2 regions of the Geovibrio thiophilus genome follow, and region 1 is predicted to be linked to the other one. Evidence: predicted binding sites of a transcription regulator. Region 1 holds the regulator's gene; the other holds the start of a gene.
The links. The regulator HrcA, encoded in region 1, represses chaperone genes, less so after heat shock. The targets are predictions, from matches to a motif close to TNTTAGCACTCNNNNNNNNNGAGTGCTAANA.
Positions count from the first base shown of each region.

Region 2: the regulator HrcA is predicted to act here: its motif matches at 1,757-1,787, upstream of groES (co-chaperone GroES).

Region 1 is NZ_CP035108.1:121,088-124,507, forward strand. It holds gene grpE (nucleotide exchange factor GrpE) at 565-1,107, opposite strand; gene hrcA (heat-inducible transcriptional repressor HrcA) at 1,133-2,161, opposite strand; gene lpxC (UDP-3-O-acyl-N-acetylglucosamine deacetylase) at 2,654-3,420, opposite strand, start outside.
Region 2 is NZ_CP035108.1:2,899,596-2,903,015, reverse strand. It holds gene groL (chaperonin GroEL) at 1-1,401, opposite strand, end outside; gene groES (co-chaperone GroES) at 1,422-1,712, opposite strand; gene EP073_RS13400 (N-acetylmuramoyl-L-alanine amidase) at 1,920-3,420, opposite strand, start outside.

The DNA of each region.
Region 1 (3,420 bases):
AAATCCGTTCTTATCACCGTAATCTGAATGTCCTGTCAGATTACGGTACACGCGTCTGTCTTATTTATTGGTTCAAAAAAGACGCGTCCTGCGCTTTTTTTCACTCGCAGCCTGCGGAGTAAAACTCCTTGCTGCTCTCGTTACGTTTGCGCTGCTCGCATTCGCTGTGCTGCGCACTCCACGCACCCATCCATGGGTGTGCTCTCGTTATATTGCACGCATCTGTCTTATTTTGGTTCAAAAAAGACGCGTCCTGCGCTTTTTTTCACTCGCAGCCTGCGGAGTAAAACTCCTTGCCGCTCTCGTTACGTTTGCGCTGCTCGCATTCGCTGTGCTGCGCACTCCACGCACCCATCCATGGGTGTGCTCTCGTTATATTGCACGCATCTGTCTTATTTTGGTTCAAAAAAGACGCGTCCTGCGCTTCATACCATAACAAATTTGGTTTCTTTGGAAAGAGTCTGAGAAAACCTTTCTTTACCATAAAAGAAAGGTTTTTTCAGTTTATTTAAAAATATACCCCTCTTTAAAAAAACCGAATTTGCACCGAACTCTGATTTGTTATTACTTCTTATTTACCTTTACTTTAGCCGGACGTATCACTCTGCCGTTGAGAGTGTAGCCGTTTTGCAGAATCATGGTTACGCAGTTGTTGCCGTATTCATCCGTATTATCCAGCATAAGCGCTTCATGAAAAGCGGGATCAAATTCTGCCCCTACTTCCAGCATGATTTTCTCAAGCCCGTTTTTGCCGAGAGTCTCAAGCATCTGTTTCAAAGTGAGATCAACTCCCTGCTTCAGAGGGCTATCTTCTTCGGCATGAGCAAGAGCCATCTCAAGGTTGTCCAGCACGGGGAGCAGCCCTTCAAGAATCCGTGTGCCGGCGAATTTTATTCTGTCCTCTGCCTCTTTCGACATACGCTTGCGGAAGTTGTCTGCGTCTGCCACAGCCCTGAGGGCGTCATTCTTAGCCTCTTCCGCCTGCCTTATCAGCGCTTCGTTCTCTTCCTTCAGAAGCTCAAGCTCGCTTTTTTCCGCTGCGGGTATCTCTTCCGCGCAGATTTCGGCTTCCTGTTCATCCAAAGTCTTTTTCTCGTCCGAATTCATCTATATCCTCATTGTCGTTTATTACTTATTCGGAAAGCCTGTTGAGCATCTTGGTTATTATGTCCGACGTACAGTCAACTATAGACACAACCTTCGGGTAGCTCATCCTCTTGGGACCGATGATGCCGAGGCTGCCCACTATTTTGCCGCCTCTGGAATAGGTTTTGGAGACAAGACCGAGTTCGTTTATCTCCTCCTTGCCTATCTCTGAGCCGACAAAGATCTGAACTCCGCTTTCTGTCATGCACTTGTCCAGTATCTCGCTGATGAAATGTTTTTCCTCAAATATTCTGTATATCTCTTTTATCTTCTGCACGTCTTTGAACTCCGGCATATCCAGAACATTTGAGGTTCCCTCCAGATATATTTCATGACCGAAATTTTCCACGGCAAAAACCCTCTCGCCGAGGGTATACGCTCTTTCAAAAAGCCTGTCGAGATGCTCCTTTCTGTCCTCCATCTCGCTGAGGATGTGTGCTTTTATCTCTCCCAGAGATTTATCGCCGAAATGCTCGTTAAGATAGTTGCTGACCCTTGTGAGGTCGCTTTTATCCACCGGCTTTTCGGTTTCCAGCATGAGGTTGTGCACAATGCCGGACTTGGTGACAATCACCGCCAGCACCGTATATGCGTTAAACTGTAAGAATTCTATATGCTTCAGGTGCATTGTGTTCAGCTTGGGCGCAACAACAAAGCCCACGGCATTTGTGAGGGAGCCCATTTTACGGCTGAAATGCTGTAAGAAACTGTTAACGCTGGTGGTTTGGCAGCCTTCCTGAAGTGAGGAGATTATGTCATTGTCCGGTGAGCCGAAAACCACCAGCCTGTCTATATAATAGCGGTACCCGTTATCAGAGGGGATGCGCCCTGCGGAGGTGTGCGGCTGGGTGAGGTATCCCTTCTCTTCGAGATCGCTCATTATGTTGCGTATGGAGGCGGCACTCAGTTGGAGGGGTCCGCTTTTTGAGATATAGCGGGAGCCCACAGGCTCGCTGGTTTTTATGTATTCCTCAACTATAATTCTGAGAACCGACTCTTCCCTTTCGTTCAGCATTTTTGTTTTTTTACCTGCTTTATCAATGTCCGGCGCTTGCTGTTAGCACTCAATGCTAAAGAGTGCTAAATAAAGAATAAGAGTTGAGCTTCTCACTGTCAAGCAGTTTTTTAAGCTATACGCATAAGGAGTTTAAGCTGCGGAGAAAATGGCGTTTCGTGATTACGCGGGAAGGTAATATCAGCCAGATGCGGTTAAATGCAGGAAACGGGACTGCCGCGTCGCCTTGCTCCTCGCAGTGACGCTGAAAACAAAAACGCTCCCAAGGATGGGAGCGCACCGTGCGTAGTGAAGCCGCATTTCATGCGGCGCGAACGTGTATACGCCCCTGAAAACAAAAACGCTCCCAAGGATGGGAGCCCGCCGTGCGTAGTGAAGCCGCATTTCATGCGGCGCGAACGTGTATGCCAAATTCCCATGGATGGAGAATTTGGCATTGTTAAGTCGAGATTCCCCCCGAAAGCAGCCGACCGACTGCTTTCGGGTGATCTCTTAAATCCCCTGTGGTTTCAGTTCAAGCAGCGAACCGAATGCCGGAGTCTCCGGCTGTTCTATTATGGAATAGCAGTTAGTAGATTCAAGCAGTGTTCTTGCGAAAATATTATTGAGCATATGTCCTGATTTGTATGCCCTTACGTGACCGTAGAACCTGTAGCCTATAAGGGATATATCTCCGAGGAGATCGAGAATTTTGTGGCGCACGAACTCATCATCATACCTGAGACCTTCAGCGTTGAGAACTCCGCTTCCGTCAACAACGACAGCGTTTTCAAGGCTGCCGCCTTTGGCAAGCCCCATGGCGTGGAGAGCGTCAACATCCTTTTTGAAGCCGAAGGTTCTCGCCCTTGAAACATCCTCAATGAAGCCGCCGTCGGAGAAGTTAAAGTATGCCTTCTGCTCCTGCACGAAGTTATCGTCAAATGAGATGCCGAAAGTTACCTTAAAAAAGCGTGAGGGGATAAGCTCTATCCATTTGTCGCCTTTTTCGATGATGATTCTCTTTTTAAACTTGAGGTATTTCCTCTTTATATTGAGTTCTTTAATTCCTGCTTCTTTTATCATGCCGACGAAAGGATATGCGCTGCCGTCGAGTATGGGCACTTCCGTGCCGTAAACGTCAACGAGTGCGTTGTCCACACCGAGACCGTAAAGAGCGCTCATGAGATGCTCAATGGTGGAGATGCTTCCTTTCCCGCAGTTTATGCTTGTGGCGAGTTGTGTGGAGGTCACAGTATAGGGGCTGGCTTTTGTGTAAGAGG
Region 2 (3,420 bases), 220 kb from region 1:
AATTTCGTTAACGATGATTGAGGGCTCGAAGCCTGCGTTCGCAACGATTTGCCTCAGGGGGAACTCAAGAGCTTTTCTAACGAGTTCAACGCCGATCTGCTCGTCGCCGTCAAGAGCCATTGACTCAACAGCTTTAAGAGCCTTAATGAGAGCAACGCCGCCTCCGGGGACTATGCCTTCCTCAACTGCCGCTTTTGTAGCGTTGAGGGCATCCTCCACTCTGGCTTTTTTCTCTTTCATCTCAGTTTCGGTAGCAGCGCCCACTTTGATAACCGCCACGCCGCCGATGAGCTTAGCAAGTCTTTCCTGAAGTTTTTCTCTGTCGTAGTCGCTTGTGGTGTCTTCGGACTGTTTTTTGATCTGGTTGACACGCGCATGAATGTCTTCAGTTTTGCCGGCGCCTTCAACGATTGTGGTGTTCTCTTTGTCGATAACGATTTTTTTAGCGCGTCCGAGGTCAGCGAGTGTAACAGTGTCGATTTTAATACCGAGGTCTTCGCTGATAACCTGACCGCCAGTAAGAACAGCGATGTCTTTCAGCATTTCCTTTCTTCTGTCGCCGAAGCCGGGAGCCTTAACTGCGCAGCAGTTAAGTGTGCCGCGGAGCTTGTTTACAACAAGTGTCGCGAGGGCTTCGCCTTCAACATCTTCAGCGATGATAAGGAAAGGTGCGTTCTGTTTCGCAAGCTGCTCAAGAACGGGAAGGATCTCTTTCATGTTGGAGATTTTCTTCTCGTATATAAGTATGTAGGGGTTATCAAGAGAAGCTTCCATGTTCTCAGGGTTAGTCACGAAGTAGGGAGAGAGGTAGCCTCTGTCGAACTGCATGCCTTCAACCACATCAAGAACCGTGTCTGTTGATTTGTTTTCTTCGATTGTGATAACGCCGTCTTTGCCGACTCTTTCCATAGCCTCAGCTATGATTCCGCCGATTTCTTTGTCGTTGTTGGCGGAAATAGTGCCGACCTGTTCTATCTCTTTTTTATCCGCTATGGGCTTGGAGATTTTTTTAAGCTCGCCGATAACAGCCGTAACCGCTTTATCAAGACCTCTTTTGAGTTCCATGGGGTTAGCGCCTGCCACAACGTTTTTCATGCCTTCTCTGTAGATAGCCTGAGCAAGAACAGTGGCTGTTGTTGTACCGTCGCCTGCGATGTCGGAAGTTTTGGAAGCTACTTCCTTAACCATCTGCGCGCCGAGGTTTTCAAGCGGGTCTTCAAGCTCGATTTCTTTAGCGACGGAAACACCATCCTTGGTAACAAGGGGTGAGCCGAATTTTTTTTCTATTACAACGTTTCTTCCTTTGGGTCCGAGTGTAACTTTAACTGCGTCTGCGAGTTTGTCTACGCCGCGTCCGATGGCGCGTCTTGCCTCTTCGCCGAAAACTATTTTCTTAGCCATAGTATTAATCCCCTCCGTAATTAGTTAAGGATGCCGAGGATGTCATCCTCACGCATGATAAGGTACTCTTCATCGCCGAGTTTAACTTCTGTTCCCGCATATTTGCTGAACAGAACCTTGTCGCCCGCTTTAACCGTGAGCTCAACCTTGTTTCCGTTGTCAAGGTACTTGCCGGGGCCCGTAGCGATAACTTCGCCTTCCATGGGTTTTTCCTTTGCACTGTCGGGAATGATGATTCCTGAGGCAGTTTTCTCTTCGCCTTTGAAGCGTTTAACGAGAACTCTGTCCTGAAGCGGCTTAATCTGTGCCATCTTCTTCCTCCTTATATTTTTGTTTTAATTGCCTGATTTAAGACTATTAGCACTCTGGCTTGTTGAGTGCCAACAAAGATATTTTTATAGATCGGGAGCAAAAAAATCAAGAGAAAAATAAAGGAAAAAATGAATAGAGTTATGCGTATGTAAAGGCAGATAAAAAGGAAAGCACAGCCGCTGCGGGCACGGCTGCGCTGTCTGTCATTATTTATGCAGTTCTATATAATTTTGCAGACCCTGAAAAATACCGTAGGCGATTTTCTTTCTGTGTGCGTTGCTTTTCAGCATGTCCGCCTCAACTCTGTTTGAAACAAATCCCGCCTCCACCAGTATGGAAGGCATTTTAGCGCCCACGAGCACGTAGAACGGAGCCTGCTTGACTCCTCTGTTATTCCTGTGGTTCGCTGTTCCGTATACCGACTGGGTAAGGGATTCCTGAGCCTTGGCTGCGAGAAGGAGCGATTCCTCAAGCTTGGAGTTCAGCATTATATCTTTGAGGATTCCCTGAAGATCACTCATGGATTTTTCCGTTGCCATGTTTTCCGCCGCCGCTACTTCCAGAGCCGACTGATCCTTGGTTACGTTAAGCACGAAGGTTTCAAGCCCGCTGCTGTTTTTGTTTCTGCTGGCGTTGACGTGAACAGATACGAAAATATCCGCCTTGAGTCTGTTTGCTATTGCGGTTCTCTCCTCAAGGGGGATGAACACATCCGTTCTTCTTGTAAGGTGAACGTCAAGATCGGTGTTCTGCTTGAACAGCTTCTCAAGCTCAAGGGCTATATCAAGAACAATATCCTTTTCCTTAAGCCCGTAGTATGAGGCGCCGGGGTCTTTTCCGCCGTGTCCGGCATCTATTACTATGCGGCGCACCTTAAGACCGAAAACGCTTGCCAAAGTCGCTTTTGAGAGATCCCTGTCGTTGGTTATGTTTCTCTCCGCCGTTTTCAGTGTTTCCGGCTGTTTATTATCTATACCCTGATTGCTTACGTCTATTACTATTCTGTCGGGGTTGCTCATGGCAAATACGGTGAAGTCCTTAACATTGTCACTGTCCAGAACTATGCGTGTTACACCCGGGCGGTTCGGAGCCCAGCGCACCGAGCGGAGCAGACCGTCCTTAATATCAATTTCCTTGGGTATTGAGGAGTCGATGGAATCTGTCTGGAGGTCGATAAACAGCCTCGGCGGTTTATTGAATTCAGGGTTTTCCCTGAGCCAGTGCTTCATGAATTCGGTGGGCTTGTTGAGGTCGATTACCACCCTTGTATAATCGCTGGCGGCGAAATGGCGTATGCTTTTAACCACCTTGTCGCTGGTTCCGCCGGCTTTCACACCGTAGTAGTTTTCGCCGGTTTTAATATCGGACGCAACCTGATCTGCGTAGAAGCTGTCCGTGCTTTTAACCGCAGGCTCAGCAGCATTCGCCGCTGAAGCGGGATCAGGCTTAAGCTCAGGCACTGCGGGAGGCAGATTCTCCTCCGGCAGGGAAGCCAAGGCGCGGGGAGCAGGGGGCGGGGTCAGTGAGCGTTCTTTTCTTTCCGCCGCAGCTATGAGGTCGTTTATCTGCTCCAGCTTCTTTTTCGCCGCCGGAGTATCTTCGGATTTCGGGAATTTGATGAGCATTTTGTTCAGAGTGAACCTTGCCGAAGAGTAGTCTCTGCTTGCTATGTAGATGTCCGCAAGCTGAATATACGCAAGGGATGCC